Regions from separate parts of the Evansella cellulosilytica DSM 2522 genome, predicted to be linked through region 2. Evidence: riboswitches for the same ligand, from Rfam matches in the RefSeq annotation. Region 2 holds a riboswitch; the other holds the start of a gene.
What was found. Region 2 has a riboswitch for thiamine pyrophosphate ahead of thiC (phosphomethylpyrimidine synthase ThiC). Riboswitches for the same ligand answer to the same signal wherever they lie in the genome.

Region 1 (7,451 bases), 1.6 Mb from region 2:
TCCTAATGTTCGTTATTATTGGTTTTTTTACTTATTTTGCTGTATGGATTTTCGGAATGATAGATGCTTATAAAACGGCAGAATTTATTAATCGTGGTGGGGGAGGGAGAAAAATATAAGGAGAATTTGTTTAGATTAATGCAGTCCTTAAACACAAAAAAACTAGTGAAAGACAAATCATTCACTAGTTTTTTAAGTATGTTTATTTCCATGCTTCATTAAGCATTTTTACAGCATCGCTAGGATCGTTAGCGGAGGAGATAGCAGAGATAACGGATAGCCCATCTGCTTTACCATGAACGACTTGAGTAGCATTTTCGACATTGATTCCCCCAATTGCAACGATTGGAGCATCAATGCCCTCATGGCGAAGCTCTTCGATAAAGTGAGGGCCACATACTTCCCGTGTATCAGCTTTAGATGATGTAGGAAAAACGGGACCTACACCTAAATAATCGGCGCCACTTGCTAATGCTGCCTTCGCCTCATCTAATGTATGTGCAGATACGCCGAGAATACGGTCACCAATTTTCTTGCGTACCTCTATTATGTTATCGTCCTCTTGTCCAATGTGAACGCCATCAGCATCTAGCTCTATCGCAAGATCAATGTCATCGTTTACGATAAAAGGAATAGATGCTTTTTGACATAGCTGTTGCAGCTCTCTTGCAAGAGTGATCTTAGACTCACCTGTTAGTGCACCATTTCCTTTTTCACGAAACTGAAAAATGCTGATGCCACCTTCAATCGCTTGTTGGAGAACAGTAGGAAGCGAACCATGAACGTTAGTGCTCCCGGCAATAAAGTAAACCTTTAAGAAATCTTTCATTTTGTCGGAATTGATTCTTGCCATGTTTTCCCCTCCGTGCTGTCTAAATGATATTGGCGATGCGCACCGTGATGTGTAGGACCATGGCCACCACCGATGTTTAAGGAGTGCTTAATTGCTAAATGAATAAACTTCTTTGCATTCTCAATCGAAGCAAATAAAGTATTACCTTTTGCTAGCTCTGCTGTTACTGCAGAAGCAAATGAGCAGCCTGTTCCATGAGTGTTTTTTGTATCGACTTTAGGTGTTTCAAAATAATGAAAGCTACTACCATCAAAGAACAAGTCGACCATGTTATCACTTGAAGCATGCCCCCCTTTTATGACGACGCTTTTTACTCCCATGTTTAAAAAGTCTTTGGCAGCAGTTTTACGATCATCAAGGGAAGTAATTGCACGTCCAGTGATTGCTTCAGCCTCAGGGATGTTCGGTGTTGCGACAGTTGCTAAAGGGAGTAGCTTATTTACTAAAGCCTCAATCGATGAATCGGTTAATAACGAAGCACCTCCCTTTGCGATCATGACGGGGTCTATCACAACGTTATTCCATTTGTAGTGCTTTATTTTTTCTGCCACTAACTCAATTCTTTTTTCATCAAATAACATCCCCGTTTTCACAGCATCGACACCAATATCATCAGCAACAGAGGTGATTTGCTGTTCAATGGCCTTTAGCTCTAACGGGTAAACCCCTTGTACTCCAAGCGTATTTTGTGCTGTAATCGCGGTGATGGCCGACATCCCAAAAACTTGAAGCTCCTGAAATGTTTTTAAGTCTGCCTGAATTCCGGCGCCTCCACCACTATCAGACCCCGCAATTGTTAATGCGCGTGCTAACATACTATCTCCGCCTTTCAATAATATATGAAAAATAGATGTAAGTTTACGTAACGAAAAAACACCGTGCAAATAGGAACGGTGTTTTCAAAATAGAAATGCTATCCGCTCCACTTTCCTACGCTAGCATAAACTAGATCAGGTTCTAAGGGATTAAGGTTTCCTTATCTCAGCCCAGTGTGGCACGAGGCCAGCGAATGGCAATGGCTCCGTTCGTTGCGAGAACACTATGAGAAACCACTCATAGTAGAGTTTCAAAAGATTGAACGACTACGCTCATTGCTTTGAGGCACCCCTAGTGGTAAGAAAAATGTCATTCGTTATGTAAGGCTATCGTATCATACATTTATGGATAAACGAAGTCATTACATAGCTGGATTTTGACGTAATGTATTGGTTCACAAGGATGCGCATGTCTGTTATGATGTAACCATAAGATTTATAGTAAAGCTAGGGGTGCCATTGAAAAAAGTGGCTGAGAGGTGAATTCCAACTCTTTGAACCTGAATTGGTTAATGCCAACGGAGGGAAGCTTGTAAACGACTTATACTAGCGTTTAACAAGCTTACCTAATTTGGTAGGCTTTTTCTTATTAGCTTTTAAAAGAACTGGGGGAAAAATGATGAATGATATATTAACGATTGGTGGAAAAGAGTTAACTAATAGGTTATTTGTTGGTACCGGAAAGTTCGCTGATCATAAAGAAATGGGAGCAGCTATTACAGAGTCAAATTCTGAAGTTGTAACCGTTGCACTAAGGCGTGTCGATGTGGAAAGTAATGAAGAAGACATATTACACGATATTCCAAAACAAGTAACGCTTATGCCTAATACGTCTGGCGCGAGAACGGCAGAGGAAGCGATTCGAATTGCTAGAATGGCTAAAGCAGTAGGTATGGGTAACTGGATTAAAATTGAAGTCATTTCAGATCATAAATACTTATTACCGGATAACGAAGAAACGACGAAGGCAACAGAGGTTTTAGCAAAGGAAGGCTTTGTTGTTTTACCTTATATGAGTCCAGACTTAATGGCTGCAAAACGTATGGTAGATGCAGGAGCAGCAGCAATTATGCCGCTTGGCGCACCAATTGGCTCAAACAAAGGAATTAGAATGAAAGAAATGATTCAAATCATGATAGATGAAATTGACCTTCCAATCGTTGTTGATGCAGGTATCGGCAAGCCATCAGAGGCTGCAGAGGCAATGGAAATGGGAGCGGATGCTGTCCTTGTAAACACGGCGATTGCAACAGCTACTGACCCAGTACAAATGGCAAAAGCATTCGATATGGCAGTAAAAGCAGGAAGAATAGGTTATTTATCCGGCTTAGGACCAGTATCTGCGAAGGCGCATGCTAGCTCACCATTAACGGGCTTTTTAGGATAAAAAAGATGACAAAATCCCATTAAAACGAAAGGATCGATTTCATGAGTTTTTATGAGAAATTTGAAACGGTAAAGGATCTTCCTTTTGACGACATGTTTTCATCTGTCTCTATTAGAGATGTTGAAAAAGTACTTCAAAAGGAGCGATTAACAGAGGAAGACTATTTTGTACTTTTATCTCCTGCAGCGGAGAATTATTTAGAAGAGATGGCACAGAAGGCCCACCAATTGACTGTACAGCACTTTGGAAAAACGATAGGGCTATACTTGCCACTTTATTTATCTGATTACTGTGTGAATATATGTAAATATTGTAGCTTTAGCTTTAACAATGATTTTCCTAGAAGACGACTTACAATGGAGGAGATCCATAAAGAAGCAAAAATTATTGCCGATATGGGTATCAAACATATCATCCTGTTATCCGGTGAATCGAAGCAGCACTCTTCTATTGAGTATTTAAAAGAAAGCATGGAAGTATTGAAGCACTATTTTTCTTCTGTCGGTGTCGAAATACAACCGCTCGATCAAGATGAATATGAACAATTATTTGCTGCGGGAATAGATGGCTTAACGGTTTATCAGGAAGTGTATAACGAAGAGATTTATCGTGATATTCACGTCGCAGGTCCGAAAAAAGACTTTCGCTATCGTTTAGATACTCCTGAAAGAGGGGCAAAGGCAGGCTTAAGGTCCATTAATGTAGGGGCATTACTCGGTATGGACGAATGGAGAAAAGAAAGCTATATGACTGGACTTCATGCGAGCTATTTACAAAATAAGTTTTTAGAAATAGAAGTTGGCGTCTCTTTCCCAAGAATGAGGCCACACGCAGGTAGCTTTCAGCCTAAAGTAATTGTATCGGATAAAAACCTTGTGCAAGCAATGTTAGCGATTAGATTATTTTTACCACGTGCAGGTATTAATATTTCGACTCGTGAAACACCAGAATTTAGAGAAAGCCTTATTCCACTAGGCGTAACAAAAATGTCGGCGGCTTCTTCCACTGTTGTAGGCGGGTACTCTGAACCGGATGTGACACAAAGTCAGTTTGAAATTTCAGATGACCGGTCTGTCGAAGAAATAAAAACATTACTCAAGCAAAAGGGGTATCAACCAGTAGTGAAGGATTGGCAGTTACTATAGTGTTTTACCGAAAAAAAGGTGACGTAAGATGACAAGGAAAGAGATTCATGTAATATCAAACGGTAAACAACCCTTAGAGGAATTTGCCCAATGCGCTAGATTAATACTCTCTGATGTTGACTATTTTCATGTGCGGGAAAAACAATTATCGGCGAAACAATTATCTGATGGGATTGATATATTATTACAGCATGGTATCCCGGCAGAGAAAATAGTGGTAAATGATAGAGTAGATGTAGCAGCAGTAAGAAATGTAGCAGGCGTTCAACTCGCATACCATAGCTTAAAAGTCAATGAAGTGAAGCAACGCTTTCCCGAATTAAAAATCGGGAAGTCTGTTCACTCGATAGAGGAAGCCATTGACGCTGAACGGTTAGGAGCAGACTATGTTCTCTATGGCCATATATTTACTTCTAAGTCAAAGCCGGACGTGACGCCACGCGGTATTCGACAGCTAGAAGCGCTTGTAAATGAGGTGTCAATTCCTGTCATTGCGATAGGTGGAATTACACCATTTAATGTTGAGTCAGTTATGAGTGCTGGGGCTAGAGGAGTCGCGATCATGTCAGGTATTCTTGAGGCAGAAGATCCACTGTCTATGATAAAATTATACAAGAACGGAGGATAAAGAATGGTTGTTCAAGTGAACGGGAAGAGCAATGAACTCCCAGAAAATATGACGATAGCACAACTATTAACGCATTTTGAATTGGATAAAAAAGTTGTCATAGTTGAGCTAAATGAGATGATTATCGATAAAGATCATCATGCTAATACAACAATTAAAGATGGAGATAAGCTTGAGCTTGTTCAATTTGTTGGTGGCGGATGATGGAGAATAGGAGTTAAAGGATGAGTAACCGGTATTCAAGACAAATGCTGTTTTCTCCAATAGGGGAAGAGGGACAAAAAAGTATACGTAGTAAACATGTACTTGTTGTAGGCACAGGAGCATTAGGTACTGGAAATGCTGAAAATTTAGTACGAGCAGGTATCGGAACGATCACTATTGTCGACCGTGATTACGTCGAGTTCAGTAATCTTCAGAGACAGCAGCTATATACTGAAAAAGATGCTGAAAATCGTATTCCAAAAGCGATCGCAGCAAAAAACAGATTAAAGGAAGTTAATTCAGACGTTACGATTCACGCTCATGTTCTTGATGTTACGAAAGAGGAGCTAGAACAATTAATAGATGGTGTAGATTTAATCGTTGATGGTACAGATAATTTCGATACGAGATTATTAATCAATGATATCGCACAGAAGTATTCCATTCCTTGGATTTACGGTGCTTGTGTTAGTAGCTACGGCTTAAGCTACACAATCATTCCTGGCGAGACGCCTTGCTTAAACTGTTTACTTGAAACAGTTCCGTTAGGTGGCGCAACTTGTGATACAGTTGGGGTAATAAGCCCAGTAGTGCAGATGGTTGTTGCGTATCAAACAGCGGAAGCACTGAAGCTGCTAGTCGGAGATAAAAAAGCGCTTCGCCAAAAACTTGTTTCCTTTGATTTGTGGAAAAACGATCAAATGGCAATAAATGTGAACGGTGTGAAGAAAAAGAACTGTCCTTCATGTGGTGAAGAGGCAACGTATCCTTATTTATCTTATGATCATGAAACAAAATCGACGGTACTATGTGGTAGAAACACGGTGCAAATTCGTCCTCCTAAAAAAATTGAGCGCGATATGGGGCATCTATATGATGTTTTATCAGCGCAAGAAGGTGTAGTCGAACAAAACCCATACCTCATTTCTTATACACTTGCTGACAAACGAATGGTATTTTTTAAGGACGGCAGAGTGCTCGTACACGGGACAAATGATATAGCTGAAGCAAAAACATTATACCATCGTATATTAGGTTAGAATAACTGAAAAGGTTGCTTGAATTTATGTACTAAGAAAAGACTAATACCTAGTTTTCGTGAAGGTATTAGTCTTTCTTGTGTTATAAACTATGAAAGGTGAGGTGGGCGAACCCGGGTTAAGTGGAACCCGGGTTCAAAATTATCACCTTCAAAACGAGAGGAAACGCGAGTAAGAGAGAGCCTGAAGGTGAGGTGGGCGAACCCGGGTTAGTATGAACCCGGGTTCAAAATTCTCACCTTCAAAACGGAAGGAAACGCGAGCAAGAGAGCGTCTGAAGGTGAGGGAAACGAACCCGGGTTAGTGTGAACCCGGGTTCAAAATTCTCACCTTCAAAACGAGAGAAAACGTGAGTAAGAGAGAGATTGAAGGTGAGGGAAACGAACCCGGGTTAGTATGAACCCGGGTTCAAAATTCTCACCTTCAAAACGAGAGGAAACGCGAGTAAGAGAGAGCCTGAAGGTGAGGGAAACGAACCCGGGTTAGTATGAACCCGGGTTCAAAAAAGGGTGGCTCAAAAGGTAAATATTAGACCCTTTGAGTCCCCCTCTTATTAAAACTCTAATTCTTCGATTGATTGTATTTCTTCGCCAGTATCCATAAAGTGAATGGTAATTTCATCCCCTGCTTCAATAAATACAGCTCGTGGATGTGCAGAAGCATTAACGGTAAATATACGATCGTAGCCTTCAATTAAAAGGCGTACAGTGACATTGTCTTCTCGATCCCATTTATATACTCTTTCAACTGTTGCGGTTACTTCAACTAAATCTGTAATTTCTCCAGGAATTACATCATCATCTACTCTAGAAGATAGAGCTAATTGATATGAGCTAAAGGCTTCTCGCTTCGTGCTACCATAACCGTACACACTTTCGCTACTTGCGTTGACGAGCATAATTTGTCTTAATACGTTGTCGCGGTCCATTAAAGGAACAACCCAAGTATATTGACTATAGATGTTATACAGTGAAGGGGTTCCAGCAACATAATCGTCTCTTCTAAACGTTCTTTCGGCTAAGTTCATAGCCGTACGTCCGTTCATCATCCCACTTGCGTCTCTGAAATAGCGTAATTCACCAGTCCTTGCATCAAACATTGTAAATCCGACCATGGAATTAGACGTTTCACTATCCCCGCGTAACCGCATATGATCAGTTAACCAGCTCTGCTGAAGATCTCTATCAACAACACCTACTACACTATCATCAGAGCCCCAGTCAGTTGGCTCCGTCAAGCCTTCCCTTCCAAAGTAACGATTTATAAGCCCTTGCTTATAAACCCCGAACCATTCGTTACGCTCCTCGGCAATATGTGGAGGATAAATTCTATTTACCCATTCAGGAGCATTCTCTTTTTCAAATTGCTCCATATCACCA
Region 2 (7,451 bases):
TGAACCTGATACTTTTGAACCCGGGTTTCCTGCAACCCGGGTTCGTTTCCCTCACCTTCAATCTCTCTTTTTCTCGCTTATTCTCTCGGTTTGAACCTGATACTTTTGAACCCGGGTTTCCTGCAACCCGGGTTCAATCACCTCACCTTCAATCTCCCTTTTTCTCGCTCGTTCTCTCGATTTGAACCTGATACTTTTGAACCCGGGTTCCCTTCAACCCGGGTTCGTTTCCCTCACCTTCAATCTCTCTTTTTCTCGCTTATTCTCTCGATTTGAACCTGATACTTTTGAACCCGGGTTTCCCGCAACCCGGGTTCAATCACCTCACCTTCTTACTTTCACACCTTTTACTGATGAAACTTCTCTTAAGATACACAGCGTTTAAATGTACAAATTCCAATAAAAAAAACTACCCTTCTGCACCACTATTTGGTTTGGAAGGATAGTCTTCTCATTCATTTTTATCGTTTTATTTACTCCACTAATGCCTGCACTCGCTTCATGACATCTGCTTTTAACGCTTCTAAAAGCTCATTCGTTTCAGCTGCGGAACTTCCGTTTACAGCAAAGTAAAATTTAATTTTTGGTTCTGTACCTGAAGGTCTTAATGCTACCCATGAATCACTACCTAGCTTAAATTTAAGAACGTTAGATTTCGGTAATGCAATGACAGACTTTTCATTCGTCTCTAATGCTGTACTTTGTTGTGCTTGATAATCTTCAAGAATAGCAACAGATTGACCACCTAAAGTAGCAGGTGGATTTGCTCTGAAGTCCTCCATAATGGTGTTGATTTGTTCAACACCTTTTATCCCTTTTAACGTTAACGATTCTAAGTCTTCCTTATAGTAGCCAACTTCCTCAAAAATATCGTTTAACCCTTCGAGTAACGTTTTCCCTTTAGATTTATAGTATGCGGCAACCTCGGCTGCCATTAAGCAAGATTGTACGGCATCCTTGTCTCGTGCAAAATCGCCGATTAAGTATCCGTAGCTTTCTTCATAGCCAAATAAAAATTTGCGCTCATCTGATTCAAACTCTTTAATTTTTTCTCCAATAAATTTGAATCCTGTTAACGTATCAATCGTTTCAATTCCATACTGATCAGCTATTTTTCTTCCAATTTCAGAGGTAACGATCGACTTTAACACTTTATAATTACGATCAAGTTCTCCCTTTTTCTTCTTTTGCTCTAATAAGTAATGCAGTAATAGGGCACCAACTTGATTACCAGTTAATACTTGATATTTTCCTTCAGCATTTTTTACAGCTACACCTACGCGATCTGCATCTGGGTCCGTCCCCATTAGTATATCTGCATCAATTTTTTCTCCATAACTAATTGCAATCGTAAAGGCGTCGTGCTCTTCTGGGTTAGGCGATTTTACAGTAGAGAAATTCGCGTCTGGTTCCTCTTGCTCCTTCACAACTGTCACTTCGTTAAAGCCCATACGTTTTAAGCCTTCTCGGACAGGGTGGTTAGCTGTACCATGAAGTGGTGTAAAGACAATTTTCAATTCGTCCTTCATTTCATTAATGACTTCTTGGTTTTCGACAAGTGTCATTAGTTGTTGATAATAAGCTTCATCAACTTGCTTGTCTATGTATGTGAGTGTACCAGCCTCTAGTAGTTCTGCTTCTTCCTTTACAGGAACCTCTAACTCATTTTCTATTTTATTGACATAGTCGATGATCTCATTCGCCATTTCTGGTGGTACTTGTCCACCGTCTGGACCATACACTTTATAGCCGTTGTATTCAGGAGGGTTATGACTAGCAGTGACGACAATTCCAGCATATGCATGTAAATATCTTACAGCGAAAGAAAGCTCTGGTGTCGGACGTAGGCTAGAGAATACGTAAGTTTTTATACCGTGATAGCCTAATGTTTTTGCAGCCTCTAGGCTGAATTCTGGGGACATATGTCTTGAATCGTAAGCAATTACGACACCTCTGTTGATCGCCTCTTCACCTTCTGCAAGTATATATTGCGCTAAACCTTCTGTAGCTTTACGTACTGTATACAAATTCATTCTGTTCGTACCAGCACCTAGTTCTCCTCGTAATCCACCTGTTCCGAATTCTAAGTTTTTGTAAAATGCGTCCTCTAGCTTTGCCTCATTATCCTTTAATTGATCAAGCTCGTCTTTGTACTCCTTTAATAAATTCGGTGTGTTCATCCATTTTTCATAGTTTTGCTTCCAGCTCATCTAAATATCTCCTTTTTACATAAAATTATCATTATCATTTTATCAAAAAAACACATTTGAACATACATCATTTCGTTTCACCAATAATAAACCATTAATATAAACTAGCGTCATACCACTTATATTGATTACGTCCATTATTTTTTGCATCATATAAAGCAATGTCAGCATGCTTCAACAACGTTTCCATCGTATCACCATCTTCTGGATAGAGAGCAATGCCTATACTTGCAGTAATTTCCCATTCTCCACCGGAAAGTGGCCATGGCTCATTAATGACCTTTAACAAACGTTGTGCAACATCACTCACATGTTGTTTACTATTCATTTGTGACAACAAAATATTAAACTCGTCACCACCTATCCTCGCAATCATATCATCTTTTTGCAGTTCAGAATGTAAACGTTTTGCGACAGATTGCAAAAACTTATCTCCTGCATCGTGACCATGCGCATCGTTTAATTGTTTAAAATTGTCGCAGTCTAAAAACAAACATGCCATGCTTTCACTATTCTTTTTTGCTCTTTCAAGTGACATGAGCATATATTCTTTAAAAAAACCTCTATTCGGCAATCCAGTTAACGGATCATGGTAAGCCATAAAGCGTATTTCTTTTTCATATTCTTTACTTTCTGTTATATCTTTTGCCACTATTAGCATCTTACTTATTTTACTTCCAATTTCAAAAATAGGAATAATATCAACCTTTAGCCATAAGATGCTACCATTCTCATGCTGAACATCCATTTCTATAGAAACTGTCTCTTTTTTACATAAGGCACTTTCAAATTGTTTCTTAAATTCTTCCTTTTTGCCACAATCATGAAACTGTCCAAATACAGAGTGGGATTTATCTATAGGATGATAACCTAATATTTTTTTAAATGAAGGAGATGCATATATAAGGTTTCCATCACTATCAACCAACTGTATTAAGTTTGTTGAGTTTTCAGCAATTAACCTATACCTCTCTTCACTTTCTTCAAGTCGCTTCTCCATTTTTTTTCGTATTGATATATCACGTGTAACGGATAAAATATATGTAATTTCTTTTTTCTCTTCATCAAATATCGGGGTTAATATCGATTCTCCTATATCCCCATTTGCTGTAATCGCCTCAAATGTAATGGATTTTCTCTCTTGAAGTACTTGGCGATATTGATTCATCAAATATTCTGCTCTATCCTTTGGCAATACTGTATCTATCGTTTCCCCAATTGCCCTTTCAGTTAAACCGCTAAGCTTCATTCCTTCTATATTCATGACAGTGTAATAAAAAGTATTATTTTTCACTTCCATTACATAAATAGCATCAACCATGCAGTTTATAAATTTCACAAACTCCTGCTTATGCGTTTGAAATAAAGACCGTAACATCCTTCCCCTCCAAACATTCATCACTCTTTTGCACTTGCATAACAATAATCATACTGTTTTTTCATCATAAATGAAACAATTTCTGACAGGTAATGCGAGTAGTAGTCATCTCCTCACCATTTTACGATATTCCCCTGGAAATAATATGTTTATTTTTTATATTTTTTGTAAAATCATGCGATTCATTGTATTCCTAAAGAAACTTTGATTTAGACATACTGATATTAGCTGCCTCTTATTGCGGAAAGGAAATTATAATCTCCTCTTCCATTTTTACGGAAATGTCTGTATACTTTAAATTGAAAGAAAATTGAATAGCAATAACTAGGGGTGTCCAATGAGTTGGGCTGAGAGAAAAGCACGTTGAAGCTTTTTGACCCTCAGGACCTGATCTAGTTCATACTAGCGTAGGGAAGTTCATGCAGTTACTATCTTGAAAACTACTTCTACTATTACGAAGCCGGGTCCGTCCATAATGGATTCCGGCTTTTTTGTTTGTTGTCATTAGTTTCCAACGCTACGTACTGTGCTAAATCTGTCCTCATTACAAAAAAAGGGAGAGATTTTTTTATGGCAAAAGAAGCATCTTTACAAGAGCAAAACATTTCAATTATGTCTAACTTTGAAGGAAGTCAAAAGGTTTACGTACAAGGCTCACGTGAGGATATTCGAGTACCTATGCGAGAAATTACGTTAGATCCTACGTCAAGCACTTTTGGTGAAGAAGAAAACGATCCAGTGCGTGTTTACGACACTAGTGGTCCTTACACAGATCCTCATGCAAAGGTAGACGTTAGAAAAGGACTTCAACCAATACGTAGGAGCTGGATTCTTGAACGAGAAGATGTGGAAGAATATGACGGTAGAGAAATAAAGCCAGAGGATAATGGCTATAAAGACGAAAATGATCCTAGGAGCAATCATGAAATTTTCTCAGGGCTGAACCGTAAGCCACTGCGAGCAAAAAAAGGTAAAAATGTGACCCAGCTTCATTACGCGAAAAAAGGAATCGTCACTCCTGAAATGGAGTATATCGCGATACGTGAAAACTTATCACCTGAATATGTTCGAGATGAAGTGGCACGTGGACGCGCAATCATTCCATCGAATATTAATCACCCTGAGTCAGAGCCAATGATTATTGGTAGGAACTTTCACGTGAAAATTAATGCGAATATTGGGAATTCTGCGGTATCTTCCTCTATCGTTGAAGAAGTTGAAAAAATGACATGGGCAACGAGATGGGGTGCCGATACGATCATGGATTTGTCTACCGGGAAAAATATTCATACAACGCGCGAGTGGATCATTCGGAACTCTCCTGTACCGGTTGGAACTGTACCCATTTATCAAGCGCTTGAAAAAGTGAATGGGATTGCAGAGGATTTAACGTGGGAAGTATACCGCGACACACTCATTGAGCAGGCAGAACAAGGCGTTGACTACTTCACTATTCACGCAGGAGTCCTTCTTCGCTACGTCCCTTTAACTGCCGAGCGCATGACGGGAATCGTATCTCGCGGGGGCTCCATATTAGCACAGTGGTGTTTATTCCATCATGAGGAAAACTTTTTATATACTCACTTCGAGGAAATCTGTGACATTATGAAAGCATATGATATTGCGTTTTCTCTTGGTGATGGTTTACGACCTGGTTCTATTGCAGACGCCAACGACGAAGCACAGTTTGCAGAGCTAGAGACGTTAGGTGAACTAACACAAATCGCTTGGGAGCACGATGTTCAAGTAATGGTGGAAGGCCCTGGACATGTGCCAATGCATTTAATAAAGGAAAACATGGATAAGCAGCTAGAAACTTGTAAAGAAGCGCCATTCTACACGTTAGGACCGTTAACAACGGATATTGCTCCTGGTTACGATCATATTACGTCGGCTATTGGGGCAGCAATGATCGGCTGGTACGGAACGGCGATGCTTTGTTACGTAACACCGAAGGAGCACCTCGGTTTACCAAACCGTGATGATGTACGCGAAGGTGTAATCACTTATAAGATCGCAGCCCATGCCGCTGACTTAGCAAAAGGACACCCTGGTGCACAAAAACGCGATGATGCGTTGTCGAAAGCGCGTTTTGAGTTCAGGTGGAGAGATCAATTTAAATTAGCATTAGATCCAGAGCGCGCAATGGAGTATCACGATGAAACTTTACCTGCAGAAGGGGCAAAAACGGCACACTTCTGTTCGATGTGTGGTCCGAAATTTTGCAGTATGAGAATTTCACATGATATTCGCTCTTACGCGAAGGAAAATGATTTAGATACAGCAGAAGCAATAGAAAAAGGGATGGAAGAAAAGTCGAAGGAGTTCAAAGAAGGTGGAAGTCAGCTTTACAATAAGGTTTAAGTTTTAGGTGGGGAGTGATTGGTTCGGTCTGAGTTGTGGCTGATTTCGGGGAGTTGCGCATGATTCGGGCTGAGTTTCACATGATTTAACATAAATTGCAAACATAATAACTAATTTAAGTTAGTTGCCGTCAATAAACAGTTATTGTTGGAGGTGAATTCGTGAAGAATGTCCAGGAAATAAGAGCTGACATTGAAAAATTGTACAAAGAAATCGATCTATTGGAAGAAAAGATTATTTCCATTCAAAGTAACTGTAATCATGAATTCAAAGGAGATACTTATTACCAAACTTGTGTTTTATGTAAGAAGGTACGGCCGTTGTATTTTTAGGTTTTGGATGATTTTAACATAGTTACGAATGATTCAGGCCGAGTTACGCATAATTGAACATAATTTATAAGAAAAGAAATGAATATGAACATTCACTGTTCGTAAAAGGAAGCAATGGCTCCACTCACCGCACGACCACTATAAAAAAAATATTTATAGTGGTCTTTAAGGGATTGCGGCGGCTACGCTCATTGCTTAGAGGTTGACTCAAAAGGTAAAAAATCGACCTTTTGAGCCAACCTTCTAGGCACTCTTCATATTTTTATTTAGTGGAAGTGTTATTAAGAAAGTGGTTCCTTGTTTTTCTGTGTCTATTAGCTCGATTTTTCCATTATGGTTTTCTACTATTCGCTGAACGATTGTTAGTCCTAACCCAGTGCCGTTCTCTTTAGAGGTTAGAAATGGATCGAATATCGTATCGGCTAGTTCTGTTGGAATTCCAGGGCCGTTGTCTTCAATAAAAAGCTGATAATGATCACCTATTATTCTCGAATGAAGTGCTATCTTTCCATCTCCATTCAGCGCTTCTATGCCATTTCTAATTAAGTTGTGCAATACTTGCTTCATTTGTTTCTGATCAATAGGAAGTGCGGTTCTTTGTAGGTCTACATCGAAAGAGATACTATTTTTAGGCTGCCCATTACATATTAATGGGAGGATGTCATTTAGTACGTCTTCTATATAAGCCATTTTAAATGATGGTGCACTTGGCTTTGTTAGCAGGAGCATTTCTTCAATAATCGTATTAATTCTCTCTAATTCTTTTATTAATAAAGGAACATAGTATTTCTCTTTTTCCTTTTCTGATAATGATGCATTCATAAGAGACATAAATCCATCAATGACTGCAAGTGGATTACGAATCTCGTGCGCTGCACCTGCTGCCAGTTCCCCGACAAGAGCTAGCTTTTCCGATTGCTGTATTCGCTTTTCTAGTGCTTCCGTTTCGGTAATATCTACAAAATAGAAAATTTTTCCGATTCTTTCAGCATACTGGTCTGTTAAGTCGACTTGTGATACAAGTAGAGCAAGTTCTGTATTTCCTGTACTGAAAGGAACTTTCACGTTTTGAACAATCTTTTTCGACTTAAAGATTTCCCAAAACGGTTCATTTTTATCGTTTTTATTAAGTTGTAGTATTGTTTCCTTGTTAATTTGCAGAAGCTG

Region 1: it holds a riboswitch for thiamine pyrophosphate, as region 2 does, so the genes downstream of both, BCELL_RS03925 (thiazole synthase) here and thiC (phosphomethylpyrimidine synthase ThiC) in region 2, are expected to answer to the same signal.

The regions. Positions count from the first base shown of each region.
Region 1 covers NC_014829.1:872,605-880,055, forward strand. The annotation lists gene BCELL_RS03910 (hypothetical protein) at 1-119, shown strand, start outside; gene thiE (thiamine phosphate synthase) at 203-853, opposite strand; gene thiD (bifunctional hydroxymethylpyrimidine kinase/phosphomethylpyrimidine kinase) at 826-1,668, opposite strand; TPP riboswitch at 1,764-1,972, opposite strand; TPP riboswitch at 2,108-2,212, shown strand; gene BCELL_RS03925 (thiazole synthase) at 2,288-3,055, shown strand; gene thiH (2-iminoacetate synthase ThiH) at 3,097-4,200, shown strand; gene tenI (thiazole tautomerase TenI) at 4,229-4,828, shown strand; gene thiS (sulfur carrier protein ThiS) at 4,832-5,032, shown strand; gene BCELL_RS03945 (thiazole biosynthesis adenylyltransferase ThiF) at 5,053-6,072, shown strand; gene BCELL_RS03950 (hypothetical protein) at 6,626-7,451, opposite strand, start outside.
Region 2 covers NC_014829.1:3,932,554-3,940,004, forward strand. The annotation lists gene BCELL_RS18150 (phospho-sugar mutase) at 474-2,210, opposite strand; gene BCELL_RS18155 (diguanylate cyclase) at 2,305-3,588, opposite strand; TPP riboswitch at 3,905-4,019, shown strand; gene thiC (phosphomethylpyrimidine synthase ThiC) at 4,159-5,952, shown strand; gene BCELL_RS22685 (hypothetical protein) at 6,114-6,284, shown strand; gene BCELL_RS18165 (sensor histidine kinase) at 6,528-7,451, opposite strand, start outside.